2 regions of the Caballeronia sp. GAWG1-5s-s genome follow, and region 1 is predicted to be linked to the other one. Evidence: predicted binding sites of a transcription regulator. Region 1 holds the regulator's gene; the other holds the start of a gene.
The links. Region 1 encodes FliA, which starts transcription of late flagellar genes. Its sites were predicted from a motif close to CTAAAGTTTNNNNNNNNNNNGCCGNTA; they were not measured.
Positions count from the first base shown of each region.

Region 2: a site for FliA is predicted at 11,377-11,403, ahead of motA (flagellar motor stator protein MotA). Genes of this name have one in related genera too.

Region 1 covers NZ_JALQDC010000001.1:39,318-53,911, forward strand. Annotated here, with positions in the region: gene NCR34_RS00190 (O-linked N-acetylglucosamine transferase, SPINDLY family protein) at 1-559, shown strand, start outside; partial or broken gene NCR34_RS00195 (transposase) at 613-1,303, opposite strand; gene NCR34_RS00200 (GGDEF domain-containing protein) at 1,676-2,758, shown strand; gene NCR34_RS00205 (RNA polymerase sigma factor FliA) at 2,763-3,494, opposite strand; gene NCR34_RS00210 (MinD/ParA family ATP-binding protein) at 3,515-4,432, opposite strand; gene flhF (flagellar biosynthesis GTPase FlhF) at 4,425-6,194, opposite strand; gene NCR34_RS00220 (thiamine pyrophosphate-binding protein) at 6,504-8,198, shown strand; gene NCR34_RS00225 (PAAR domain-containing protein) at 8,613-9,170, shown strand; gene NCR34_RS00230 (T6SS effector amidase Tae4 family protein) at 9,170-9,778, shown strand; gene NCR34_RS00235 (branched-chain amino acid ABC transporter substrate-binding protein) at 10,082-11,230, opposite strand; gene putA (trifunctional transcriptional regulator/proline dehydrogenase/L-glutamate gamma-semialdehyde dehydrogenase) at 11,329-14,594, opposite strand, start outside.
Region 2 covers NZ_JALQDC010000022.1:363,810-378,403, forward strand. Annotated here, with positions in the region: gene NCR34_RS15955 (heavy metal sensor histidine kinase) at 1-142, opposite strand, end outside; gene NCR34_RS15960 (heavy metal response regulator transcription factor) at 139-852, opposite strand; gene NCR34_RS15965 (efflux transporter outer membrane subunit) at 900-2,351, opposite strand; gene NCR34_RS15970 (efflux RND transporter periplasmic adaptor subunit) at 2,348-3,622, opposite strand; gene NCR34_RS15975 (efflux RND transporter permease subunit) at 3,647-6,823, opposite strand; gene NCR34_RS15980 (DUF4148 domain-containing protein) at 7,054-7,317, opposite strand; gene NCR34_RS15985 (DUF4148 domain-containing protein) at 7,482-7,760, opposite strand; gene NCR34_RS15990 (Nramp family divalent metal transporter) at 8,032-9,363, shown strand; gene motB (flagellar motor protein MotB) at 9,393-10,376, opposite strand; gene motA (flagellar motor stator protein MotA) at 10,410-11,279, opposite strand; gene NCR34_RS16005 (helix-turn-helix domain-containing protein) at 11,515-12,351, shown strand; gene NCR34_RS16010 (hypothetical protein) at 12,472-12,744, shown strand; gene NCR34_RS16015 (hypothetical protein) at 12,820-12,987, opposite strand; gene NCR34_RS16020 (MFS transporter) at 13,054-14,490, opposite strand.

The DNA.
Region 1 (14,594 bases):
GGATCAGACGGTGATGTTGTGGTCACGCGTGTTGCATGCCGTCGCGCATTCGCGTCTGTTCATCAAGGCGCAGAATCTCGATCTGGATCACGTTCGCCAGTCGATCGTCGCGCGCTTTGCCGCACACGACGTCGATGCATCGCGCCTGATCCTGGAAGACCGTTCGCCGCGTGCCGAGTATCTGGCCGCGTATCGTCGGGTGGACATCGGGTTGAGCCCGTTCTCGTATCCCGGCCGCACGACGACGGCGGAAGGCCTGTTCATGGGCGTGCCCGTCCTGTGCCTGCGCGGCGAGCGGTTTCTGTCGCATATCTGCGAAAGCATGCTGCATGCTGCCGGCTTTCCCGACTGGATCGCACAGAGCGAAGACGACTATGTCGCCAAAGCCACGCAGTTCGCCGCCGATGCGTCGCAACTGCAAGCGCTTCGCAGCGGCCTGCGCGCGCAACTCGTCGCTTCGCCGCTGTGCGACGCTCCCCGCTTCGCGAAGCATCTGGAAGACGCGTTGCATGGCATGTGGGCGGCGCACGTCGCGCCCACCGAAGCTGTGGCGGGTTAGCCAGCGCGTGCCCGGCTGCCCGCCGGCCGGGCGCGAAGACGTCGTGAAACATTCAGTACGTTCTGCACACCGCGCGGCTCCAGGTCATTGACCACGCATGGCCAGAACTTCGCGCCCTCGGTCTGCTCGACCCAGAGCCTCGGCACGTCACGCGTGCCGCCGCGGCGCACGCCCAGCGCCATGTAGATCGCCCTGTTGAGGACCGCGTCTTCGTCGCGGATCTTGGCCCGCAGCGAGTCGAGCAAAACGCACTCGATAGATCGGCTCGCGCGGTCGCTGTGGCCATTCGCGCACATCGTCGATCACTCCGCCGGTCACCGTGCTGACGCACGGCATCGAAGCATCTACGGACTTCGTGCGCGTACATGGCGATGATCTTGTCGTCGAAGCCGCTAAAGCGTGGCTCGCCGTTGGCAATGAGCACCGGATGGAAGGCCTCTGCTCGGTCGCGGAAATTCGCTGTAGAGAAACCGTCGTCAGTCGTGACGCGCTTGTGGCCGGTGCGGTTGCAGTGATCGTGCTGCCCACCGGCTTGGTTTCGCCTTTCCGTAGCCGAGAAAGTGCGTCTGCTCGCCGCCCAAGCGCGCGCTCGCGGGCAGTTGCTCTTTCATCCGCGCGGTCAAGCGTTCCGGGCACCGGTTGCTTGATCAGCTCCGGATCGAAGCTCAATCCTTCGCCCGATTCGCTCGTCGTTTCTTCCTTGCGTTCGCGTCGCGTAACGAGGCTCGTTGGCCGTCCGTTCATGCCTCACACGCGTGGTTTCGCATAGGCTCGACGGCGCTGGCTTTCGCGTGGGTTCCAAGCAACTCTGACGCGTCCGTGCGAACTTGACCTACTTTGTCTGCTTTGCCAAAACAGGCACCAGCTTTACTGGCCATGCTGATTGACCAATACTCGGCGTACACGAAGGCCGTGCCATGACCTGCTCGATAACGGTATACGAGAAGACAAGGGGTTGCTGGTTCGATCCCAGCCGGGCGCGCCAAGTCGCACATCAGTCGCTTCGACGTCATCCCCACGAAACTCAAGCAACGCAACGCTTTGCCGTTAACCCTACGGCCGACCGCGCCCATTCTGACCGCGTCGACCGAACAAAAACAAAATCCAGGGGTTCACATGCAGCAGGCCCACCACCCGCCACGCTGGTCTCATGCGTTCGCATGGGCGGCGCTTCGGCATCCCGAACGCGAACAAGCCACGCTGCGCGTCGTGCTGGGCGCCGCGGTCCTGCTGGCCTACGCCTGCTACGCGTTGCTCGCCCCTTCGCACGATGCGTCGCTGGTCGCGCAAATCGTCGGACTCTATGTGTTCTACGGCGCGGTCACGCTGCTCATCGTCAGCCGCATGGCGTCGCCATCGAAGAAGCGGCTCGTCGTCACGACCATCGCCGATCAGGCGCTCGTCGGCGCCGCGCTCGCGGCAGGCGGGGAAACCGCGTTGCCGCTCTTGTGGGTGGTCTTCTGGTTTCTGATCGGCTCGGGCTGCCGCTACGGCAAGCGCACGCTCGCCGTCTCCTGCGCCACCGCGATGGTAGTCATCGGCGCGCTCGCGCTCTGGCAGCCGTGGTGGAACGCGAACTTATCCGCCGCGCTCGGGCTCGCGTTGAGCGTGCTGGCGGCATCGGTGTATCTGACCGTGCTCGTCGATCGTCTCGGCAACGCCAATCGCGATCTCGCGCGTCAGGCATCGACCGATCCGCTCACGGGTCTCGCGAACCGGTATGCGCTGGAACACATCGTCAATCGCACGATGTCCGACGCCTCGCAGGACACCGTTCTGCTCCTGATCGACCTCGACGGCTTCAAGGAAGTCAACGATACCTACGGCCACGCGGTCGGCGACCTGCTATTGCAGCAGTTCGCCAACGTGCTCGCCCGCCGCATGTCCAATAGCGACACCGTGGCGCGCCTGGGCGGCGACGAGTTCGTGGTGCTCGCGCTTCAGGCGCAGAGCCGCACGGCCGTCCTCGCGATCACCGAGGGCATTCACGCGGCGCTCGCGTCGATCACGTCGGTGGACGGCCGGCCGGTTTCGGTCTCGGCGAGCATCGGTGCGTGCATGCTGTCGAGCGCCGCCGACGCGCGCCACGCCGACATCCACGCCGTGCTGCGCGCCGCCGACCGCGCGATGTATCGCGCGAAAAGTCTCGGCATCGGCAAAACGGTGTTCGCCGAAGCGCGAGACTTCGAAGCCGGCTAGCGCATTAAGCCTCCACGCTCGTCCACGACTGCTCGCGCAGCTTGGCGCGCAAGCGGGCGACCGCCTGGCTGTGCAGCTGGCACACGCGCGATTCGCTCACTTCCATGACCGCGCCGATTTCGCGCAGGTTCAGGCCGCGTTCGTAGTAGAGGCTCATCAGCAGCTTCTCGCGTTCCGGCAGCTTGTCGATGGCTTCGATCAACGCGCCGCGCAGGCTGTCGTCGAGCAGCGCGGACAGCGGGTCCGAACGATCGACGCAATAGCGGTCGAGGAACGGCTCGTCGTCGGCGGAGCGGTCGAAGTCTTCGTAGTAGATCAGCTGGCTGCCGTGCAGGTCCTGCAGCATCGACTGATATTCGTCGAGCGGCATCTTCATGTGCTCGGCGATTTCCACTTCGCTCGCGGCGCGGCCGAGGTTCTGCTCGACCTTGTGCACCGCCGATTCGACTTCGCGCGACGTCTTGCGCATGCTGCGCGGCAGCCAGTCGTTCGCACGCAACTCGTCGAGCATGGCGCCGCGAATGCGCTGGCTCGCGTAGGTTTCGAACTGCGCGCCCTGATCTTCCTTGTAGCGGCTCGCCGCATCCAGAAGGCCGATCATGCCGGCCTGAATCAGGTCGTCGAGATCGACGCTCGCCGGCATCTTGGCGACGAGCTGAAGTCCGAGCCGACGAACGAGCGGCGCATATTTAGTCAGGACGTCCGACTGTGAGAGTTTGCCTTGGGCGTTGTACATCTGAGTCACCTTAATCTTGATCACATCGACGCCGTACTGGTCAATGCATGACTGGAGAACATCGACGCCATGCGCCCCGTCTCCCGTCCGCCCTTGTCAGCCTCGCCAACCGAAAACCGCGCGTCATTCCGGACCTGCGTCTCGCTCCCTGACGGCGCGGGACGCATCGGCCAATGCAGAAGCTCCGCCGCGATTTGCCGGTAGTCGCGCGCCGCGGCTGTCGCCGGGAACGCTTCCACCACGCAGCGCGAGAGCTCCTTCGCCCGAGTGACGCGCGCATCCTCGGACACATACCCTGCCTGCACGAGCGACACGGCCAGATACCGGCTCGCGACGCCCGACAGGTTGTCGAACGCGACCGCCGCGTCGGCCGGGTTCTGCACGTGATTGACGAGCACGCGGAACTGGCCGATCGCATGGGCGTAGTGCAGACGCTTGATGCACGCGTACGCCTCGGTGATCGCGGACGCGGCCACCCGCGTCACGATGAGAAAGTCATGCGCCTGCGCCGCGAGCGACGAGAGCGCGCCGTATCGGTCGAGCTGCGCGTCGATCAGAACGATGTCCGCCTGACCGTCGAGCAGCGCGCGGCACTGCGCGGCGTCGTGGCTGATGCGTTCGTCGCGTGGCGCGGCGAGCAGCGAGAAGCCGAACGGCGTGCGCGTCACCGCGTCGTGAAGCGCCTCGCGGCCCGACATCACCGCGGCGAGCGCCCCAGCGCCTGACGTACCGGCGAGGCGCGCAGCCGATGCCGCGTTCGCCCGCTCGTCGATCACGAGCACGTCCTTGCCATGCACGGACAGCGCCGCGCCCAGATTCACGACCGCCGACGTGCAGCCGATACCCGCCGGCCCGCCCGCCACCGCCACCACGCGCGAACCGCCTCGCGTGAGCAGCCTTCTCAGACCTTCGGCCTGATCGAGCACGAACTTATCCAAAGCGGACCTCATGCAGTTCGGTGGTGGCGCGCGCGGACAATGCGGAGAGCAGTGCCGGCACCTCGTCGTCCTGCGGCACGAAGGGCGAGCCTTCGCGCGGAATGCAGAACGCGCTCTTGATCAGAAAACGCTTGGTCGCGACGTACAGGTTCTCCGGCACCTTCTGCCCGGTCGAGACGTAATGCACCGGCAGCTTGTAGCGGATCACGGTATCGAGCACGCCGCCGAGATTCGTCGCTTCGTCGAGCTTGGTCAGGATGCAGCCCGCGAGCGGCGGCTGGTCGGCCGCGCTCTTGTACGCCTGCACCACTTCGTTGAGCGTGTCGCCGTGGCTCGTCGCGTTGAGCAGCAACAGGCGCTGCACCGGATGACCCGCGCCGCAGAGCATCGAAATCTGGTCGGACACCATGCGATCGCGCTGGCTCATGCCGATGGTGTCGATCAGCACGATGTGCTTGTTGCGCAGTTCCGAGAGCGCGAGTTGCAGGTCGGCGGCGTCTTTCACCGCGTGGACCGAGACGCCCAGAATCTTGCCGAAGATGCGCAGTTGCTCGTGCGCGCCGATGCGGTAGCTGTCTGTCGTGAGCAGCGCGACCTTGCTCGCGCCGAAGCGCATCACGCAGCGCGCGGCGAGCTTGGCCGTGGTCGTGGTCTTGCCGACGCCCGTCGGGCCCATCAGCGCGAACACGCCGCCGCGTTCCATCAGCGCGTCTTCGCTCGCCATCACCGGCAGGTTCGATTCGAGCACCTGCTGCACCCATTCCATCGCGTGCTCGGCGCTTTCCATCTCGGGCATGTTGTCCACGACCATGCGCACGAGTTGCGCGGAGAAACCGGCCGCGAACAGGCGCTTGGTCAGGCCGGCATTGCCCGGGCTGCGGCGCTGGCGCTCGCCCCACAGGAGACCGGAGAAGTGCTCTTCCATCATCTCGCGCATCGACGAGAGTTCGTGCATCACCGTTTCGTTGACGACTTGCTCCATGCGCGCGCGAATCGCGTCGGTCACGACGGCCGCCGCGTTCGCGGGCAGACCTTCGAGCGCGCTGTCGGGCGAAGCTTCGGCTTGCGGCGCGCCCGCGTTGATCTTGTGGGCGGCGCGGCGCGCGGCGACTTGCGCGGCTTCGCGCGCCCAGTCGGGCGTGTCGATCTTCGGCTGCGCCGGCTGGCGCATCGCGTAGTTGCTCGGCTCGGGCTTCTCGGCGCGCTGGTCGGCGAGCTTCTCGGCGGCCTTCGGCGCGGATGCCTTCGGCGGCACCGGCACGCCGAGACCGCGAGCGATCGCAGCGGATGCCGAGAGCGGACGATTCGACGGCATCGCGGCCTGCTCGGCGATGCGTCGCGCGTGCTCGATCAGCCACGGATTCGACTCGGCCATCGTGCGCGGTGCTTCGTCGGCAAAGGCGTCGCGCGGGGCGTCGTGGTGATCGAGGTCATCTGCATGCGCTTCGGGATTCGCGCCGAAAACCGACGAGAACACGTCGCCGCTCGCGTACGGATTCGCGGCGGCCGGTTGCTTCGCGGCCACGGCGGCTGCGGCTTGCGCGAGCGCGGAGCGCGGCGTGGCGCTCGGGAATGCGGCCGGCGCCTGTTCGTGCGCGGCCGGCGAAATGGATGCGATGTCGCGATCCGCCACGCCCACGATCTCGACCGAACCGTCGTCCAGCGTGCGATTCGACAACACGACGGCATCGGGGCCGAGCGCTTCACGAACCTGGCGCAGAGCGTCGCGGCTGTTCGCGCCAATGAATTTACGAATGTTCAAACTTGCCCCCGATGAGGTATGAGACTGCGATCTTTGCGAGGCGGGCGCTGCCGGATGTTTTGGGGCGCCCGCTTTTCAGTGAAGCCATTATTGCGAAGATGCCCTTCGGCCTATCGCGGGATAAAGGGTGAGAAACAGGGGTATTTCGACTGATGGACGACGCCCGTGCGTCCCGGCGGCAGCCGACCGGGAAAAGATTCCGCTTGTATTCCGCTTGTTAGCGGACAACGGGCCGCGCGGCGGCGTAAGCTCTAGGGCTCAACGCGCAATGCCCGGCTTCGGCCGGAACACAACAGGAGACTTGACCGCATGACCTCCGACGCTTCCTCCGCTCTTTCCCGTGAGACCACCGGCGCGCGTCTTGTCGTGGATGCGCTCGTGCACCACGGCGTCGAGCGCGTCTTTTGCGTGCCGGGCGAGAGCTTTCTCGCCGTCCTCGATTCACTGCACGACGAGACTGCGCAGATCCAGACCATCGTCTGCCGCCACGAGGCGGGCGCCGCGAACATGGCCGAAGCCGTCGGTAAGCTGACCGGGCGGCCGGGCGTCGCCATCGTGACGCGCGGGCCGGGCGCGACGCACGCGTCCATCGGCGTGCACACCGCGTATCAGGACTCCACGCCGATGATCCTGCTCATCGGCCAATGCGCGCGCGACCATATGGATCGCGAGGCGTTTCAGGAAATCGACTATCGCCGCATGTTCGGCCAGATGGCGAAGTGGGTCGCGCAGATCGACGATCCGCGCCGCGTGCCGGAATACATGAGTCACGCGTTTCATGTGGCGATGGCGGGGCGGCCCGGGCCGGTCGTGCTCGCGCTGCCCGAGGACATGCTCACCGAAGCGTGCGAAGCCGTGCCGCCCGCGCCGCATTACCAGCGCGTCGCGGCATCGCCCGCGCCCGCGCAGATGGAGCGGCTGCGCGATCTGCTGGCGAATGCGAAGAAGCCGTTCGTGATCGCGGGCGGCAGCGGCTGGACCGAAGCGGCGACGCAGGATTTCGCTCGCTTCATCGAGCGATGGCAACTGCCGGCGGGCTGCGCGTTCCGCTTCCAGGACACGCTGAACAACGAGCATCCAAACTATGCGGGCGATGTGGGCCTCGGCATCAATCCGGCCTTGGCCGCTCGCGTGCGCGACGCCGACGTGCTCTTCGTGCTCGGGCCGCGCATGGGCGAATCGACGACGGGCGGCTACACGCTGCTCGACATCCCGAAGACGAAGCAGACGCTCATCCACGTTCATCAGGGCGCGGAGGAACTGGGGCGTGTCTATAGCGCGGATCTGCCGATCGTTTCGGGGATGCCGGAGATTGCGTCGCTGCTGACTTCATTGGAACCGCCTGCCGAGATTGCCTGGGCCGGAAGCGCGGAAGCCGCGCACGCGGCGTATCTCGACTGGCGCAAGCCGCGCCCGATGCTCGGCGACGTCCAGCTCGGCGAAATCATGCGCACGCTGTCGGAGCGCTTGCCCGCCGACGCGATTGTCACGAACGGCGCGGGGAATTACGCGACGTGGCTGCATCGGCACTACGCGTACCGGCATTTTCGCTCGCAGGTTGCACCGACGAGCGGCGCGATGGGCTACGGCGTGCCGGCTGCGATCGCGGCGAAGTCGCTGTATCCGGAGCGCACGGTAATCGCCTTTGCGGGCGACGGCTGCTTCATGATGGCGAGCCATGAAATCGCGACGGCCATGCAGTATGGGCTGGCGGTGATTTTCGTGGTGGTGAACAACGCGCAGTACGGCACGATCCGCATGCATCAGGAGCGGCACTATCCGCATCGCGTGCATGGCACGGGGCTGACGAACCCGGATTTCGTCGCGTATGCGCGGGCGTTCGGGGCGCACGGGGAGCGTGTGGAGGCGACCGAGCAGTTCATGCCGGCGTTCGAGCGCGCGGTGAGTTCGGGGCTGCCTGCGGTCATCGAGATTCGGATTCCGCAGGATCAGAGTACGCCGGGGGCGACGCTGGAGCAGGTGCGGGAGCAGGGGAGGAAGTGAGATTTGGCTGCTTGGCTGCGAGGGACATTCGAAAACGACCCCAAGCGTCGGACATAGCGCCGGCTCTTGGGGATGCGTTCGGCCCTAGCGGCTGATTACCTCTTCAAACAGGTAGCGCATGGCTGCCGGTTTTGGGGCGGCCAGCCGTTTTCGCGAACGCGCCGATATGAGCCGCGCGTATTCGGTGAAGCGGCAATTCGACGATCAGGAAACCTCCGACTAACGCTCTTTCTGCGCGTCGATCCTACGGGCGTCGTGAAGATTTGTAATTTCGGCGATCCTTTTGCGGTTGTCGTGGCGCCATCGTTCGTCTAGTTAGTACGCTAGCAGTTGGCCCTGCGTAAGCGGTCAATAAACGAGAGCCGCTACACCAGACAACTATCAAGGATAACGAAGCAACACAGGAGACTGCTCATGATGCGACGAATCGCAGTAGTTGGCGACACCCTAAGTAACGGCGGCGAAATTCGCCTACAGGTGGAAATGCCGTTCACGATGGGCAGTGAAGGACATCAGGCTGCGCTCATCAATGGAGCGGCTTACTGCCCGGCCTGTGATAGTACCGGCTACATCGCCAAAGTCGGCGGTCCTCGTCGTATGACCATCGGAAAGAGTGAGATTGCGCTAGACCAAGACTGGGTGATTTGCGGCTGTCCCGAGCATCCTCACATCGTGGCGAAACTCGCGGGAGAAGCGTGGTACGACGATCTGGCCGACATCCTCGGTACGATGGGTTCGGAAAGGGCTGCCGGTACAGATTGCGCGTCGATAAGCACAGGCGCTTTCGATGAGTGCGTATGCGGTCTGAATGTCCCGGAAGGTTACCCGTACTTGATAGCGAAAGCAGACGGAGAAAGCCTGTGCGGCCGGACCGACAGTACTTGCCGTTTGCCTCGCATTCGCACGGGTAGCGCGGAGACTTACGAAATCTACTGGGGCGACGATGCTCTCAGCCACAAGGATTGGAAGTAATGCCGAACGCAAAAACCATCGTCCAGACTAACCGAATCCCCGGCTCGGTAAGACTCGTGAATCTAAGAGTGGTCCCGTTCGCCGAACTATGGGCCGCCTATCCGAAGTCTGCGCCATGCATTGATCCATCAACTGGAAAAGCTGCATTCGAAGACGAATGCGCGATTCGTTTCGGAGCATGCCTGGCCGCAGTCGGCATCACAAATAAATCCTTCAAGGGAGAAACGTGCTGGTTTCACGGTCATCCCCGAAGCCATACGCTTCGCGCAAAGGAGGTAGCGCAATGGCTTCACTTGCAACCATTCGCCGGTTGCCCGACGCCCGAGACCGTTACGGGCGAAGACTGGAAGGACAAGATTACAGGGCGTACCGGGATCGCGTTCTTCGGCAGCTATTGGCGGCGCTCGCTCAAAGAGAGACAACCGAGCGGCGACCACATCGACCTGTGGGACGGACAGCGCCTTACGCCGAGCACGGAAACTACTTTGAGATTCGGCCTTGGCATTTCGCACGTATGGAACCCGCTCTCTGCCATCGGTATCGGACCCGAGAATTTCTACTCGGACCTCTCGCAGGCGAAGACGATTCTGTTCTGGGACATAAAGTGAAGCGCGCGCTTCTATATGCCGGACTATTAGTCTGTGGCGCGCTCGTCGCTGGTCTCACTAGCTTGTATCTTGTGCTACCGAATTCAAACACGCCTTGCAGCGATGAATGCGGCGGTCGGGCGCTGGCGACGGCACTCGAAAGCGCGCTAGGCGGAGCAATCGTATGCCTGTTCGCGGGAATTTGCCTGATGCGCCGTCGGCGACGTGATCGAGTCTAGGAAGTCGATGCGCTCTAGCCAAGACAAACGGCCCGGCGTGCATTACGCACGCCGGGCCGTCCTCTTCAAGCCTTGCGACTAAGCCTTACTTCCCGCCCACGCTCTGCAACGTCGTCCACTTCCCGCCGACGACCTTATACAGCGTGATCCCGCCGTTCTTCAGATCGCCCTTCGCGTCGTACGCGAGGTGGCTCGTCGTCACGCCTTGCATGTCGGTCTTCGCGAGCACCGGCAGATACTTCGCCGGGTCCGTCGAGTTGGCCGCCTTCATCGCGGTGAACATGGCCATCGCGCCGTCGTAGGCATACGGCGAGTACGTCTGCACGTCTTCGTTGAAGCGCTTCTTGTACTTCGCTTCGTACGCCGCGCCGCCCGGCATTTCATTCATCGGCAGGCCGGCGAGCGATGCCACCGTGCCTTCCGCCGATTCGCCCGCAATCTTGATGAACGTGTCGGTCTTCACCATTTCGCCCGCCATCAGCGGCGCGCGGAAGCCGAGCGTCTTCATCTGCTTGACCATCGGGGCGGCCTGCGAATCCGCGCCGCCGTAGTACACGAGGTCCGGATTCATCGACTTGATCTTGGTCAGAATCGCCTTGAAGTCGACAGCCTTGTCGTTCGTGAATTCGCGATCGACGATCGTGCCGCCCGCCGCCTTGGCTGCCTTCTCGAACTGGTCGGCAAGGCCCTGGCCGTACGCCGTGCGGTCATCGACGATGGCGATCTTCTTGACCTTCAGGTTCTTCACAGCGAACTCACCTGCGACCGAGCCTTGCTGCGTGTCCGAGGTCATCATGCGGAACGCTGTCTTGAAACCCTGCGTCGTGTATTCCGGCGCGGTAGCCATCGCGATTTCGGGGATGCCGGCGTTCGCGTAAATGCGCGATGCCGGAATGGTCGTGCCCGAGTTGAAGTGGCCGAGCATGCCCTTGATGCCGTCGTCCACGAGCTTCTGCGCGACGGTCGTGCCCGTGCGCGGGTCGGCCTGGTCGTCCGCCGAATCCAGCACGATGCGAACCGGCTTGCCGCCGATCACCGGCTTCGTCGCGTTGAACTCTTCGACCGCGAGCGTGATGCCGTTCTGGAAGTCCTTGCCGTAGTGGGCTTGCGCGCCCGTCATCGGGCCGGCGAAGCCGACCTTCACGTCGTCTGCCTGCTGTGCGAATGCGGTCCCCGCGAACGACAGGCCGGCGAGCGTCATGGCGGCTGCCAGCTTGGTCATCGTGTGCTTCATAGCTTCTCCTAATACCAGTGTGGATGGCAGCTTCTTGCCGGGATCGCCGTGCCTGCTGCCGTTTGTTTTGAATTTGTCTGAACCGGGCGCCGCAAGTCTCAACCGATCGTCATCAAATTCGCGTTACCGCCCGCCGCCGCCGTGTTCACGCTCACCGAGCGTTCCGTCAGCAGACGTTCGAGCGCGTAGTCTTCGCCGTCGTGGCCAGCGTCGGCGAACGTGCCCGCCGCGACGCCCTGCACCGATACGATCGGCCCCGGGCGCTTAGCGACTTCCTTCACCAGCGACAGTAGTTCGTCACTGTCGCCCTCGAACAGCACGGCATCGTAGCCGGCTGCCGGATCCTTGCTCACCGACGCATGGGCCTTCAGCGCGGGTGGCAGCGATGCCACCAGTTGCTCGCCCGCCGATCCCGCGAAGAGCGCCTTGTTGCCGGTCGCCAGCACGGCGGCGAATTGCGCGCGCGCGCCGCTCGCCGTCGATGCCACGCAGAACACCGTGCCGCGCGCGCTCAACGTGTACGTGTTGCGCTCGCCCGTCGGACCGGACAGCACCGCCGTCGCGCCCGCGAGTACGTGTTGCAGATAACCGTCGCAACGCGCGGCCGTCTGCGGATCGCGTTCGCCGATGGCCCAGTCGCGCAACGCGGTAAGCGCGGCGGCGGGCGTATTGGCGGACGGCGTTTCATCGACGACCAGCGTGCTCGCGAGCGACTTCGGCAAGCCGGTCGGGCGCTTGGCCAACAGACGCTGCAAGTACAGCGCGCCGCCTGCCTTCGGACCCGTGCCCGACAGACCTTCGCCGCCGAACGGTTGCACGCCGACCACGGCGCCGATCACGTTGCGGTTCACGTAGATGTTGCCCACGTGTGCGCGCTGAATCACATGCGCGATGGTTTCGTCGATCCGCGTGTGGATGCCGAGCGTCAGTCCGTACCCCGTCGAGCGAATTTGGTCGAGGAGTTTATCAAGAGACGCACGGCGGTAACGCACCACATGCAGCACCGGCCCGAACACTTCGCGCTTCAGCTCGTCGATGCTTTCCAGTTCGATCAGCGTCGGCGGCACGAAGGTGCCTTGGGCGCACGCATCGGGCAGCGGCTGCTGCACGACCTTGCGGCCCTTCTCGCGCATCGCCGCGATGTGCGCGTCGATGCTGCGCTTCGCGTCGGCGTCGATCACGGGACCGACATCCACCGACAGGCGGTCCGGATTGCCCACGGCGAGCTGCTTCATCGCGCCGGTCAGCATGTCGAGCGTGCGGTCGGCGACATCGTCCTGCAGACAGAGAACGCGCAGCGCCGAGCAGCGTTGACCGGCCGAATCGAACGAAGACTGCATCACGTCCGCCACGACCTGTTCCGCGAGCGCCGACGAATCGACGATCATCGCGTTCTGCCCGCCGGTTTCCGCGATGAGCGGGATCGGGCGGCCGTCGGAATCGAGGCGCTCCGACAGCGTCTTGTTGATCAGGCGCGCGACTTCGGTCGAGCCGGTGAACATCACGGCGCGCGTGCGGGCATCGGCGACGAGCGCCGCGCCGACGGTTTCGCCATCGCCCGGCAGCAGTTGCACCGCGCCCGCCGGCACGCCGGCTTCGCGCAGAATGCGCACGGCTTGCGCGGCGATCAGCGGCGTCTGCTCGGCGGGTTTCGCGAGCACGGGGTTGCCCGCCGCGAGCGCGGCCGCGACCTGACCCATGAAGATGGCCAGCGGGAAATTCCACGGGCTGATGCACACCACCGGCCCGAGCGGGCGATGCGTGTCGTTCGAAAACTCCGCGCGAATCTGCGACGCGTAGTAGCGCAGGAAATCGACGGCTTCGCGAATCTCCGCGATCGCGTTCGGCAGCGACTTGCCCGCTTCGCGCACGACGAGGCCCATCAGCGTGTGCATCTGCGCTTCGAGCAGGTCGGCGGCGCGCGAGAGGCAATCGGCGCGGTCTTCGACGGGCGTCGCCTGCCAGATCGGCGCGGCGGCCACCGCGTTCGCGAGCGCCGCGCTCACCTGTTGCGACGACGCTTCGACCACGGTGCCGACGACATCGCGATGATCGGCCGGATTGCGAATCTCGCGCGCGACGCCGTTTTGCGGGTCGTCGCGTTCCAGCATCGGCACGGCTTGCCACGGATGATTCGCGCTCGCGAGCAGCGCCGACGACAGCGACGCCAGCCGATGCTCGTTCGACAGGTCGAGGCCCATCGAATTGAGGCGCTCGTTGCCGTAGAGCTGACGCGGCAGCGGGATCTTCGCGTGCGGCGCGCCGAGCGGGGTGATGGCTTGCGCTTCGTCGATCGGATCGCGCACGAGGTCCTTCACCGGAACCGATTCATCGGCGATGCGGTTCACGAACGACGTGTTCGCGCCGTTTTCCAGAAGACGCCGCACCAGATACGCGAGCAGCGTTTCGTGCGTGCCGACCGGCGCATACACGCGGCACGGGCGGTTCAGCTTGTCGCGGCCGGTGACTTCCTCGTACAGCGGCTCGCCCATGCCGTGCAGGCACTGGAACTCGTACTGGCCGGGATAGTAATTCTGGCCCGCGAGGTGATAGATGGCGGACAGCGTGTACGCGTTGTGCGTGGCGAATTGCGGATAGACGGCATCCGGCGCGCCGAGCAGCTTCTTCGCGCAGGCGAGGTACGAGATGTCCGTATAGATCTTGCGCGTGTAGACCGGATAGCCTTCGAGGCCGTCCACTTGCGCGCGCTTGATTTCGGTATCCCAGTACGCGCCCTTGACGAGACGAATCATCAAACGGTGACGGCTGCGGCGCGCGAGATCCACCAGATAGTCGATCACGAACGGGCAGCGCTTCTGATACGCCTGCACCACGAAGCCGATGCCGTTCCAGCCCGCCAATTCCGGATCGAAGCACAGCGCCTCGAGCAGATCGAGCGACAGCTCGAGCCGGTCGGCTTCCTCGGCGTCGATGTTCAGGCCGATGTCATAGCGCCGCGCGAGTTGCGCCAGCGCGCGCACGCGCGGCAGCAGTTCGCTCATCGTGCGCTCTTGCTGCGAGCGCGAGTAACGGGGATGCAGCGCCGACAGCTTGATCGAAATGCCCGGGCCTTCGTAGATGCCGCGCCCGCCGGCCGCCTTGCCGATCGCGTGAATGGCCTGCTCGTACGACGCGTAGTAACGCTGCGCGTCTTCTTCCGTCGTCGCGGCTTCGCCGAGCATGTCGTAGGAATAGCGGAAGCCGCGCGCTTCGAACTTGCGGCTGTTGGCGAGCGCTTCGGAGATGGTCTCGCCGGTGACGAACTGCTCGCCCATCAGACGCATCGCCATATCGACGCCCTTGCGGATCAGCGGCTCGCCGCCCTTGCCGATCATGCGCGTGAGCGCCGACGAGAGGCCGGCTT
Region 2 (14,594 bases), on a different contig from region 1:
AAAGCCCCGAGCCCACGAGCGAGAACACGAACAGCGCGACGAGCGCGAACATGACCGCAAGCCGCCGCGCGATGGAACGCTGCGAACGCGGCAGATTCTGTGCGTGCGGACCCTCGTGCGATGCTGCCCACGGAACGTTCATGATGGCCTCGCGTCTTCCCTCGTGTCACGTGCGTCGCGCGGCTCGCGCACTTCGAGCACGTAGCCCATGCCGCGCACCGTATGCAGCAGCTTCGTGCGAAACGGTCCGTCGAGTTTCGCGCGCAAGCGTTTGATCGCGGTCTCGACCACGTTCGTATGGCTTTCGAAATCCACTTCCCATACGAGCTCGGTGATCGCCGTCTTCGACAGGATATCGCCGTGACGACGCGCGAGCACGCTCAGCAGCTGAAACTCTTTCGCGGTCAGATCGAGACGCACGCCGTCACGGGTGGCGCGTCGTCCGATGAGATCGACGTAAAGATCTCCGACCGAAATCAGCGTGGATTCCTGCGCGCGCGTGCGCCGTGCGAGCGCATGCAGCCGCTCGACAAGTTCCAGAAAAGAGAACGGTTTGGTGAGGTAGTCGTCCGCGCCTTCGCGCAGTCCGCGCACGCGGTCATTGATGTGATCGCGCGCGGTGAGCATGATGACCGGCGTCGACTTCTGCATGCGCAGCGCCTTCAGCACGGCGAAGCCATCGCGCCGCGGCAGCATCACGTCGAGCACGATCACGTCGTAGTCGTATTCGACGGCGAGATGCGTGCCTTCTTCGCCATCCATCGCGACATCGACGACCCATCCTTGCTCGGTCAGGCCGGAACGCAGGTAATCGACCACCTTGTGTTCGTCTTCCACTATCAGGACTTTCATGCCTGCACCTGTGTGTTCAGTGTGTGCTTATTGTGTCGCGGCGGTATTCACTTGGCACGCGCGTCGGCGACATCTTGCGTCTGCGCCGGCTCGCTCACATCCCATCCGCCGCCCAATGCCTTCACGAGCGCGACCGATACCGTATGCTGCTGGCCGCGAATCTGCACGTCCTGCCGCTCGCTCGTAAGCAGCTGCTGCTGCGCCGTGATGACATCGAGATAGGCGACGAGGCCGCCGGAATAGCGGTCATTCGCGAGCGAGAGCAGACGCTGCGCATCCATCACGGCGGCATGCGACTGTTTCGCTGCGCCATCCAGCACCGAGAGCCCGACGATGCCATCCTGTACTTGCTGGAACGCGTTCAACACGGTCTGACGGTAATTCGCTTCGGTTGCGCGATACCCCTCGCTCGCGAATGCGACCGCCGCCGAGCGACGGCCGCCATCGAACACGACCTGGCTCGCCATCGTGCCGATGGTCCACAAGAGACTCGGCGCGGAGATCAGGCTCGTGAGCGCGGTGCTTTCCCAGCCGATGGAGCCGTGCAACGTGAGGCTCGGAAAGAACGCGGCTTTCGCGACCCCGATCTGCGCGTTGGCGGCGGCCATCGCGCGTTCCGCAGACGCGACGTCGGGTCTGCGTTGCAGCACGTCGCTCGGCACGCCGAGCGGTATCGGCGGAATCGGGCGTTCATCGACTCTCGCGGCAATCGAGAATTGCGGCGCGGGCGTGCCGACCAGCGCGGCGATTGCATGCTCGTATTGCGCGCGCTGATTGAGCAGCAGTTGCGCTTGCACACGCGTCGAATCGAGCTGCGATTGCTGTTGCAACACATCGAGGCCGGATACCGCGCCGAGACTGTGCTGCGTGTTCACATAGTCGAGCGCCTTCTCCTGCAACTGCACCGAGCGATTGAGCACGTCGATCTCAGCATCGAGTTCGCGCATCGAGAAGTAAGCGCTCGCGAGATCGGTAGTCAAGACGAGGCGCGCGTTGGCAAGGTCATCGCGCGTCTGGTCTTCCGATGCCTGCGCGCTTTCCACTTCGCGGCGAATGCGGCCGAACAGATCGAGGTCATAATCGACCGTGGGCGCGAGCTTGAGATCGTTCTGCACGGTGGACATGCTCGGCGTGCTGTAGCTGTTCACCGGGCGATTGCGCGAGGTGCGCGTGCGTGCCGCCTGTGCGCCAAGATCTACTTCGGGCAGCGCGAGCGATGACGTCTGCGCGAGTGTAGCGCGAGCCTGCTCGTAATGCGCGCTCGCGGCGGCGAGCGTCTGGTTCTGCGCGAGCGCCTGCGTTTCGAGTCCGTCGAGAATGTCGTCATCGAAGCCGCGCCACCAGTCGAGAGCGAGCGGCGCGTGCGAAGGCTCGCCCACGCGCCAGTACGAGTCCGTCTTCCATGTCGGCGGCGTCTCGGCAAGCGGGCGCTGATAGTCGGGTCCGACCGTGCAGGCCGCGAGCATCGACAGCAACGCGATAGAGGCGATGCGTCTCATGATGCGGCCTTCTTGTCGCTCGCCTGCTGCTCGGGTTGCTGCGGTTGTTGCTGCTGCTCGTGCGGCTGGCCTTGTTGCGGTGCGATCACGACATGATCGCCGTCCGCCACCGAGTCGCTCGGGTTGATGATGATCTTGTCGTTCGCTTCGATGCCGCTCTCGATTTCCAGCGTCTGCCCGAGGTCCTGCGCGATCACGATCTTGTGGAGATGCACATGTCCGCTCGAATCGACGACGGCCAGGCGCGGACCTTCCGAGCGAAATAGCAACGCATTACCGGGAACGATCAGACGCGCATGCGCGACGGACGGCACCGCGACCTGCACATACGCACCGGGGCGCAGACGTCCATCGGCATTGGGCAGGGTCACTTCGATTTGCAGCGAACGCGTGGGCACGTCGATCGCGCCGGAGATGTGCGTGATCTTGCCGTGGAACTGTTGTCCCGGCAGCTCGGCTTGCGTGACGACCACCTGCTGCCCGACCGACACGTTTTGCGCGTAGGCCTGCGGCAGTTGCACATACACGCGCAACGGATCGGACTGCGCGAGCGCGAAGAGCGCGCGGCTTGCGCCACTGCCTGCATCGATGAGATCGCCGACATCCACATTGCGCTGCGTGACGACGCCAGCGAACGGCGCCACGATACGCTTGAACGATTCGAGCTGGCGCAGGCGCTTCACGTTGGCATCGGCGGCGGCGAAGTTCGCGACATCCTGGTTATAGGTGCTCTGGCGTTCATCGAGTTCCTGCTGGGAAACGGCATCGCGTTGGCGTAGTTGCTTCCACCGTTCGAGCGATGTCTTCGCGAGCCCAAGGCTCGATGCGGTCTGGTCGCGTTGCGCGACGGCCTGCGCGAGTTCCTGATCGATCTCGGGCGTGTCGAGATCGGCGAGCAATTGTCCCTGTTTCACGCGCGCGCCGATATCGACGTACCAGTGCAGCAGATAACCGGTTGCGCGCGCGTAGATCGGCGACTCGACGAAGCCGCGCAACGTGCCCGGCAGCGTGGTCTCGCCGCTGCCGTCCGTCTGTGTCGGCGACGCCACGTTGACGTATTGCTGCGCGTTCTGCTGCGTGCGCGTGGCGACCGAACGGTTATGCATGAGGTCGCTCACGACCGTGCGCGCGGCGCCTATCGCCAGCAGCGCGAGCACGATCACGATTGCAATCTTCGCGCGCTTCCATTCGAGATTGCGCGGCGGCAACGCCGGGCCTTCGTCGGGATCCCGAGCGGGAATGGCCAGCGATGCGTGGTTCTTTTCAGTCATGTTCGGCTTCGGGCGTGATGCGGTTCAGTGTTGATCGTGATGCTGCGCTTCGTCTTTGCGCCGCGCGCGGCGTGCGAGCCGCGCGTGAATGCCGGCGAACACGAGCGGCACGAAGAAGAGCGTCGATACCGTTGCGAAAAGCAGGCCGCCGATCACCGCGCGGCCGAGCGGCGCGTTCTGCTCCGCGCCTTCGCCGAGGCCGAGCGCCATCGGAATCATGCCGATGATCATCGCGAAGGCGGTCATCAACACGGGGCGAATGCGGCTCGCGCCGGCTTCGAGCGCGGCCGTGAGCGGCGGCGCGCCGGCCGCGAGGCGTTGCCTTGCGAAGGACACCATCAGGATGCTGTTGGCGGTGGCGACGCCCATCGTCATGATTGCGCCGGTCAGCGCCGGAACGGACAGATGCGTGCCCGTGAGAAAGAGCATCCAGATGATGCCTGCAAGCGCGGCAGGCAATGCGCTCACGATGATGAGCGGATCGATCCATGACTGAAAGTTCACGACGATCAGCAGATACACGAGCACGATCGCCATCGCGACGCCGACGCCCAGACCGAAGAACGATGTGCGCATGGTCTCCACCTGTCCGCGCACGGCGATCTGGCTTCCGCGTGGCAGCGTGCCGCGCGCCTGATCGACGAGCTCGTTCACGCGACGCGCGACGCTGCCGAGATCGCGTCCTTCCACGCTCACGAAGATGTCGATGACAGGGCGGATGTTGTAGTGCGACACGACCGCGAACTGACTCTGCGGGGACAAACGCACGAGGTTGCCGAGCAATTGCGTCGGCCCCGTGCCGGGCGCGGAGACGGGCGTGCGCATCAGTTCATCGACCGACGATATCTGATACTGCGGCGTCTGCACTGCCATGTTGTATTCGACGCCATTGCGCGGATTGAACCAGAAGCCCGGCGACGTCTGCGAACTGCCCGACAGCGAAATCAGCACGTTTTGCGCGACATTGCTCGCAGACAGATTGAGCTGCTGCAAGCGCGTGCGGTCCATCACGAGATTGAGCGTGGGTTGGTCGAGCTTCTGCTGGATATGCGTGTCCACGTTGCCGGGGATCATGCGTATCTGCTTCATCAGGTTGCTAGCGACCTGAAAATTGCCTTGCTGGTTTTGCCCTTGAATCTGCACGTCGATGGCCGCGGGGAGACCGAAGTTCAGGATTTGCGTGACGATATCCGCTGGCTGAAAGAAGAATTCGACGCCGGGAAAAAGGCGCGGCAGCAGGGAACGCAACTGGTCGATGTAGGTTTGAGTCGGCGCATGATCGGGCTTGAGCGCGACCTGTATCTCGCCATCCAGCGTGCCGATCGTGCCCGCGTTGCTATATGACAAGTTGATGCCGCTATACGGCAGGCCGAGGTTGTCGAGAATGGTGGCGAGTTCGTCCTGCGGCACGACTTTGCGCACGACCTTCTCCACTTCGTCCGCAAGACGCGCCGTTTCCTCGATGCGCGTGCCGGTCGGGGCGCGCATGTGCATGCGGATATCGCCGGCGTCCACGCTCGGGAAGAAGTCTTCGCCGAGCACGAATACCAGTCCTGCCGACAACAGACAGAACCCCAGAAATAGCGAGCCGAAGACGCGTCGCCGCACGAGCAGGCTGCTCAGAATGACGATGTAAGCAGCGCGCATGCGTTCGAAGCCATGATCGAACCGGCGATGCAGCCGCATGAAAAGATTTGGTTTGGCCTTCGCATCCGCTGCGTGCGCGTGGCCCATCAAAAGCATGGCGAGCGTCGGCACGAGCGTGCGCGACAGGACATACGACGCGAGCATCGCGAAGACGACGGCTTCCGCGAGCGGCACGAACAGGTAGCGGGCCACGCCGGTCAGGAAGAACATCGGCACGAACACGATGCAGATGCATAGCGTGGAAACGAGCGCAGGCACGGCGATTTCGCCCGCGCCTTCGAGAATCGCTTCGTGCAGGTCCGTGCCCATGTGCAGATGGCGCTCGATGTTCTCGATCGTCACCGTCGCGTCGTCGACCAGAATGCCGACAGCAAGCGCCAGGCCGCCGAGCGTCATGATGTTGATGGTCTGCCCGAGCGCATGCAATGCGAGCAGCGAAGAAAGAATCGACAACGGAATCGAGACGGCGATGATGCACGTGCTGCGCCAGTTTCCGAGAAACAGCAGGATCATGGCGGCGGTCAATGCGGCGGCAATCAGCGCTTCGCGTACCACGCCTTCAACGGCGGCCTTGACGAAGACGGACTGGTCGAACAGTGCCGTGATCTTGAGATCTTGCGGCAGCGCCGCTCGCGCTTGCGGCAAGAGGCTGTGCAACGTATTGACGATGGCGAGCGTCGACGCATTGCCGTTCTTCAACACGGAGATGAGCACGCCGCGCCGGCCGTCCTGTCGCACGATATTCGTCTGCGGCGAGGAGCCGTCGCGCACGTGCGCCACTTCGCGCAAGTACGTGGTGGCGCCGTTGACCGTGCGCACCGGGATGTCGTTCAGGCCCGCAACCGTCGTCGGCGAGCCGTTCATGTTGATCGTGTATTCCTTCGAGCCGATCTTCGCGGTCCCGGTCGGAAGAATCAGGTTCTGCGCGTTGACGGCGCTCACCACGTCTATCGGCGTGAGACCCTTGGCAAGAAGCGCGCGCGTGTTCAGGTCCACGGAAATCAGGCGCGTCTTGCCGCCATACGGATACGGCACGGCCGCGCCCGGAATGGTCACCAGTTGCGGACGCAGAAAGTTGAGCGCGGTGTCGTTCAGTTCCTGCTCCGACTGCTTCGGACTCGACAGGCCGAGCTGAATCACCGGAATACTCGACGCCGAATAACTGATGACGAGCGGCGGCGTCGCGCCCGGCGGCATCTGCTTGAGCTGCGCCTGCTCGACGGCGACCGTCTGCGCAATCGCCGTCTGAATGTTGGCGGTCGGCTGCAGGAAAAGCTTGATGATGGCGATGCCCGGAAGCGATTGCGACTCGATGTGCTCGATGTTATTGACCGTCGTCGTGAGACTGCGCTCGTTGACGGACGTGATGCGATTGGCGATGTCCTGCGAGGACAAGCCCGTGTACGTCCAGATGATGCTGACCACGGGAATGTCGATCTCTGGCAGCACGTCTACCGGCGTCGTCAACAGGACGAACGGCGTGGCCAGCACGATCATGATGGCCATGACGATGAACGTATAGGGGCGCTTCAGCGCAACGTTGACGATCCACATTGAGTCGTTAGGAGAGTGCGGGGAAGGGCGCCGGAATCGCGCTTGTCAGCGCGCGGCGTTCCACGAAGAGGCGGGCGCCTTACGTTCGGTGCCGCTATGGTAGTGCGCGGGCACCAACGAGATAATGACGCGAAAATGGCGCTGCCGTCATATTCGATCGATTACGCGCGAACGTTCGGACGTTTATGAATCGCGGAGCAACCGCGCGAGGCGGTCGCTCCATGACGGCATCAGTTCACGTTAACGTTGGTGTCGTTGGATGAGGATTGCGGAGTCGCGGAGCGATACACGCTTGCGCCGGTATAGATGCCCTCGCGTCGGTCAAGGAAGCTGCCGGGATATCGTTGATCGTCGACGCCCGGAAAGTAGCCGGCCCGCTCGGCTCGAATCAGGTCGTCGTGGACCTGCTGCCGCGTCAAACCGTTCGACTGCGCGGCGGCGGCAAGCGGCGAGAGTGCGAACACAACGATGGCAATGCGCGTGACTGGCTTCATGGCGAACTCCTCATGCAGATGATGGACGGACGCAAATCCAATGCGCGTCCACGGCAGAGCCGCCGTGGACCGGTCCATTGTAAATACGAGCGTTAGCAAGAATTCGCCTGTTTGCGGCGGTTTTATCGAACGCTGCGAGGGAATGCAGTGAACGAATGCGCGGACTATTGCGGCATCTGCTGCGAAGGCGTATTCGACAAAGCACCGCCCGAGGCCGACGTGCCTTCCGGCGATGCGCCATACGCCGTGCCTTCATGCACGCGCGCTTCGGCCGCCTCGATGTCGTTGGGATAGAACGCCTCGCGTGCCGCCGGCCGATAGCCGGCCTGCTCCAGTTGCTGAAGGTCCTGCTTGACCTGATCGCGCGTGAGGCCTTGCTGGGCCATCGCGGCGACGGGCGAGGCAATGAGCGCGGCGGCGACGATACGCATGACGAGTTTCATGGCGAACTCCTGTTACGGGTGATTGGCGATCGCGGCATGCGGTCGGGAAAGAGGAGCGAAAGCAGAGAAGAGCGCTTTCGCCACGGCTGAATTCTATTTGTCGTACCGTGACGAGATGCTGGCGCGCACATGACGTTTCAGTCAGCGGCGCGTGCGTGTCGGCTGCCTGAAAGACGGCGCGGCCAGTGATAGACTCGCCTGCGCGCGAGGCCCGCCCATCCGGCGAAGCGCTCGACGCCGCGCCTTTTTTCATCCAACCGGATACGATCAATTGCCGTTCAAGCTGCCGACTACCGCTACCGCTCCGTTCTGCCCGTCAGAAGTCAAAGGCTCCGTCATCGTTGCGCCGGGCACGCCGCTCTGGAAGAAGCTGCTGCAATTCGCGGGGCCGGGGCTGCTCATCTCGATCGGCTACATGGACCCGGGCAATTGGGCAACCGACATCGAAGCAGGCTCGCGCTATGGCTATAGCCTGCTGTTCGTCGTCGTGTTGTCGAGCATCGCGGCGATGGTGCTGCAATGCCTGTCGATGCGCCTCGGCATCGTCACCGGCCGCGATCTCGCGCAGTTGTCGCGCGAGCGTTACGCGAAGCCTGTCGCCAATGCGCAATGGATGCTCGCGGAGTTGTCGATCATCGCGTGCGATCTCGCCGAAGTGCTCGGCGGCGCGCTCGCGTTTCATCTGCTCTTCGGCTGTTCGCTGATGTGGGGCGTGATTCTCACGGCATTCGACACGCTGATCGTGCTGGGGCTGAAGGGCAAGAACTTCCGCGACCTCGAAGCGATCATGCTCGGGCTCATCGCGACCATCGGCGTGGGATACATCGTGGAGCTGGCGCTCGTCAAACCGCACTGGCCGTCCGTCGCGGCGGGACTCGTGCCGTCGTTCAACGTGCTGTCCGAGCGCGAGCCGCTTTATCTCGCCATCGGCATTCTGGGCGCGACCGTGATGCCGCATAACCTGTATCTGCATTCGTCCATCGTGCAGACACGCGTGGTCACTCGCGAGCCGAAGGATCTTGCTTCATCGATCAGGCTTTCGCGGCTCGACACCATCGCGTCATTGATGCTTGCGCTCCTGATCAACGCTGCGATCCTGATTCTCGCGGCTTCCGCGTTTCATGCGACAGGTCACACGCAAGTGACCGAGATCGAGGACGCATACAAGCTGCTCGCGCCCATCGTCGGCAGCGGGCTTGCGGCTATTCTGTTCGCGGTGACGCTCTTCGCTTCGGGTCAGAGCTCCACCTTCACGGGGACCATTGCGGGGCAGGTCATCATGGAAGGCTTTCTGCGCCTGAAGATTCCGTGTTATCAGCGGCGCTTCATCACGCGGGCGCTCGCGCTCGTGCCTGCGCTGATCGGTGTCTATATGCTCGGCAACGGCGCGGTCGGCAAGCTGCTCGTCGCGAGCCAGGTCGTGCTGAGTCTGCAATTGCCGTTCGCGCTGTATCCGCTGATTCGCATGACGAGCGATCGCGCGCTCATGGGCAGCTTCGCGAACGCGTCGCATACGAAGGTGATCGCGTGGCTGCTTTTCGTCGTGATCAGCGCCGCGAACATCTGGCTCGTCGTGCAGACCGCGACAGAGTGGTTCGCATAAGCGCGAGACTTACGCGAACCACTCACGGCTTACTTGACGACCGCGACCGGCGTATTCGATTTCGCCGCGACGGCAGCGGGAATCGCAGCGTCGGCAGGCAGTGCCTGATCGACCGTCGTGCGTCCGCCATCGCGGAAGAACGCGAGTTCAGCCGCCTTGTTCAGCACGAGAATGCTGATACGCCGGTTCGTCGGCTCGTCGATGACGTCCTTGTTGAGCGGCAGGGCGTCTGCGAGACCGCGCACTTGCAGTACCTTGCCTTCGTTCATGCCACCGGCGACCAGCGCGCGCCGCGCCGCGTTCGCGCGCTCGCTCGACAGTTCCCAGTTCGAATAGCCTTTCTGATTGCCGGAGTAGGGCACGGCATCCGTATGGCCTGCAATCGACACGCGATTGTCGACGTCGTTGAGCGATGCGCCGATGTTCGACAGAATCGTCGTCACATAGCTTTCGAGCTTCGAGCTGCCCGATGCGAACATCGGCCGCTTGAGTGAATCGACAATCTCAATGCGCAAGCCTTCGCTCGTGATCGCAATGCGGATCTGATCCTTGAACGCGCGCAATGCGGGCGTGTTCTCGATCAGCGCGGTCAGCTTTTGCTTCAGTTGTTGCAGGCGCTGCATGTCGTCGACAGCGACTGCCGCGCGCGCGATGGAAGGCGGCACCGGCTGCGTCTGGCTCTTGTTGGCTTCGCCGGGACGCGAGCTGGACAGGTCCTTGCCGCCGCCGTTGACGACGCTCGTATGCGCGGAGGCGCCGCCTTCGCTGCCGAACAGCGCCGAGAGCGGCGTATTGAAGTATTGCTCGATGCCTTCCTTGTCGTACTTCGACGTGGAGCCGAGCAGCCACATCAAGAGGAAGAACGCCATCATTGCAGTCACGAAGTCCGCGTAGGCGATCTTCCACGCGCCGCCGTGATGGCCGCCGTGGCCGCCGCCCTTCTTCTTGCGACGCACGACGACAGTGGGCGCGAGCACGGATTGCAACGGGTCGCGTGACGGTCTTTCAGCCATGAACGATGCTCCTTGTGTCTACGCAGCAGCGGGTCAGGCCGACTTCGGCGTCTTGGTGGCGCGCACGGCGTCGTCCAGTTCCTTGAAGCTCGGACGGTCCGCCGTGAAGAGCACCTTGCGGCCGAACTCGACAGCGACCGTCGGCGCGTAGCCGTTCATCGACGCGAGCAGCACGGACTTCACGCACTGGAACGGCTTGGCTTCTGCCGCGCCCTTCGCGTTGAGCAGGTCGGCGAGCGGGCCGATGAAGCCGTATGCGAGCAAGATGCCGAGGAACGTGCCGACGAGCGCGCCCGCGATCATCTCGCCGAGCACGGCGGGCGCAGCGCCCACCGAGCCCATCGTATGCACCACGCCCATTACCGCGGCCACGATGCCGAATGCAGGCAAGCCATCGGCCATCTTCTGAATGGCGTTCGCGGCCACCGCGCTTTCCGTGTGATGCGTCTCCAGTTCCTCGTCCATCAGGTCCTGCAATTCGAGCGCGTTCACGTTGCCCGCCGACATCATGCGCAGGTAATCGACGATGAAGTCGAGCAGGTGATGATCCGCCATCACGTGTTCGTATTTCTGGAAGACGGGGCTGGACTCGGGCGCGTCGACGTCTGCTTCGAGCGCCATCATTCCTTCCTTGCGGGCCTTTTGCAGCAGTTCGTACAGCAACGCGATGAGCGACAGGTATTTCTCTTTGCTATACCCGCCGCCTTTGAATACCTTGGGCAGCGCCTGCAAGGTTTTCTTGAGCGTGGACGTGGGGTTCGATACGACGAAAGCCCCGATGGCCGCGCCGAAGATACACAGCAATTCAAAAGGCTGAACGAGGGCCGCGAGGTGACCGCCGACCCCCATGAAGCTCCCGATGACGGAGCCGATGACGACTACCCATCCGATAACGACAAACATGATTTCTCCGCAAATGTCCGGGCGTTGCGAGCCGTGCGCGCTCGTCAGCGAAACACGCACGGCTCGCAATGCATTGTCTGGATGATGCTGGGCTTTTTAACGGCGCAGTACACGCCGACATTTAGGGTGGTGCCCGCAAACATTTCGACGCGGCCTCGCCCAAGGTAAAACTTACGCGCGTGCTTTACGCGCAAGGTAATGGATTGCTGCCATGCGCTTCGTCTAACATCGGCGCATGGACACGACACTCACAGAAGCGAAGCCGCGCGCGCCGGGCGTCACGCCTGCCACGGTCGGCATGTTGCTGCGCGAATGGCGTCAACGCAGGCGCATGAGTCAGCTCGAGCTTGCTTGTATAGCGGACGTTTCGACGCGCCACTTGAGCTTTATCGAATCCGGACGCTCCGTGCCGAGCCGCGACATGTTGATCCGGCTCGCCGAGCAACTCGACGTGCCTTTGCGCGAGCGCAACGCGCTCTTTCTCGCAGCGGGCTATGCGCCGCTGTACAAGGAGCGGCCACTCGCGGACCCGGATCTCGAACCCGCGCGACGTGCGGTCGAACTCGTGTTGAAAGGCCACGAGCCGTATCCCGCGCTCGCGGTGGATCGTCACTGGACGATGATTGCCGCCAACGCCGCGCTGCAACCGCTCGTCGCGTCGGCGGATGCGTCCTTGCTTGCGCCGCCGGTCAACGTGCTGCGCCTCTCGCTGCATCCGCGCGGGCTCGCGAGCGTCATCGAGAACTGGCACGAGTGGCGCGCGCATCTGCTCGCGAGGCTGCGTCGGCAGATCGACGTGTCAGGCGACCCGACGCTCGCCGCGCTGCTCGACGAACTCGAAGCGTATCCTGCGCCGCCGCACGCGGGACGCGCCGAACGCGGCGCAACCGATTCTGTCGTCGTGCCGCTGCGCTTGCGCACGGAGTTCGGCCTGCTGTCGCTCATCAGCACGACGACGGTGTTTGGCACGCCGGTCGATATCACGCTCTCCGAGCTCGCAATCGAAGCCTTTTTCCCCGCAGACGACGCCACCGCGCGCATACTCCATCGGGCGCACGGCGAGCGTCGCTGACGGGTGATGTGGAACCTGCTGCCGCCGCGCGAATCAATCAACAGGAGGGGAGCGGCGCGCGCTGCCAAGTGCGCGCCGGTGCCTGCGTCAGCTTTTGTCCAACCAACGCAGAAGGCAGCCATGATTCAGACATTCGAACACGTGATCGGCGGCGAGCGCATGCAGTTTTGCGCGAGCATCGCGGAAGGCGGCGGACCGCAGCGCGTCATCATCAGCCGGGCGGACTCGGCGGAATCGCTCGTCATCGTCCAGGCCGATGGCATCATCGGCACGATCAGGGCAGAAGTGGAAGCGCCGGATACGTTCGTCGCGGACGCCGTGCGCAAGGCGCAGCAGGACGCGTTGATCGAACGCGCGCTGGAAACCGGCGAGGTTCAGACGACAAGCCTCTAGGTGTTTTTATCCGACCGATGCCGGCGCAGCCCGGAAGGGTGCGCGGGCATTCGTCATGCGGACATGAACGGGCCGCTACATGCGCGGCTCGCCGTTCTTCGGATCGGCCGGGACGAGCGGCATCGCGGAATCGGGACCGTCCGGCATGTCGGGATCGTCGGGATTCGGCGCCGCATCCGGATCGAGCAACTTGTCCGGGTCCGGTTCGACGGTTTCTTCCGGGGCGTGTGGCTGGCTGGACATGATGCGGGTTCTCCTTGAAGTGACTTGAGCCGGTTCGCAACCTGTGTTCCCGCCGATGCCCACGCGCTATTTCACCGCGCGTCGCGGTCGGTTCGCGGCTTCATTGCCGTCGGCCGCCGTGCCGCCGCGCACGCCACGCGCGATGACCGCCGCGCACGCCAGCATCGCCACCGATGCAGCCGCCGACCAGCGCACCGCATCGACGATTTGCGCCGATGCCGCCGCGCCTCCCGCGTGGCCCGCTAACGCGCCGAACGCGGCCACGCCCATTGCGCCGGCAGCCTGCCGCGCGGTGTTCAGCACGGCCGACGCCGTTCCCGCGCTTCGCTGGCCGACGGTGCCGAGGAGCGCCGTGGTCATCGCGGGAACCGCCACGCCCATGCCGGACGGAATCAGCAGGAACGGGAGCAGCAGAGCAACCGTCGGCGTATGGGCATCGACGAATGGGAGCGACGCGAAACCCACCGCGTCGAGCAATGCGCCGGCGATCATCGGGCCGCGCGAGCCGAAGCGCGCCACCACCGGACCGCTCGCGAGATTCGACAACAGGAAACCGCCCGTGAGCGGCAAAAACGCGAGGCCGGTCTGCAACGGCGAATGGCCGAGCACGCGTTGCAAATACAGACTCAGCACGAACACGCTTCCATAGTAGGTGAAGTTCACGGCGATGCCGAACAGCACCGCAGCGCTGAACGTGCGCTCGCTAAAGAGCGCGAGCGGGAGCATCGGCGCGGGGCTTCTTCTCTCGACTGCGATGAACGCGGCCGTCGCCGTCACCGCGATCGCGAATGCGCCGGTCACGAGCGGATGCGACAGCCCGAGCGGCCTCGCTTCGATCACCGCGCCGACCAGCGCCGTGAGCGCCACGATGGCGAGCGCCTGGCCACTCACGTCGATGCCGTCGCCGCGCCCGTGCGACGGCGTCTCGTCCACCCATGCGAGCGTCGCCGCGACGCCCGCCGCGCAGATCGGCAGATTGACCCAGAAGATGCTGCGCCAGCCGAACGCCGCGATCAGCGCTCCGCCGACGATCGGCCCTGCCGCGATGGACACCGCGCCCGCCGCCGTCCATAAGCCGACCGCGCGCGCCCGCACGCGCCGATCGTGGCCACACGCGGCGTTCAGCAGCGCGAGCGAATTCGGCAGCATCGCCGCCGCGCCGACGCCCTGAATCGCGCGGGCGGCGATCAGCTGCGCGGCATCGCGGGAAAAAGCGCAGGCGAGCGAAGCGAACGCGAAGATCGCGAGGCCGCAGACGAACAGCCGCCGCGCGCCGAACCGGTCGCCGAGCGAGCCGGCCAGAAGCATCAGCGCGGCGAATGCGAGCGCGTAGGCGTCCACGGTCCATTGCAGGCTCGCGACGCTCGCGCCGAGATCATGTGCGATGCTCGCGAGCGCGACGTTCACGATCGACACATCGAGCTGCGAGACGACGAAGCCGACACTCGTCGCGGCGACGACGCACAACTGGCGGGAAGACAGGTTCGAGTTCATGCCGCTCATCGTAGGCGCGTGGCGCGCGGGATGTTTCGGCCTCGCCTGAAATTAAAATGGCGCACCGCCGAGGCGTGCGCCACTGTCTTGCCGTCACGACGAAACGGCTCGCG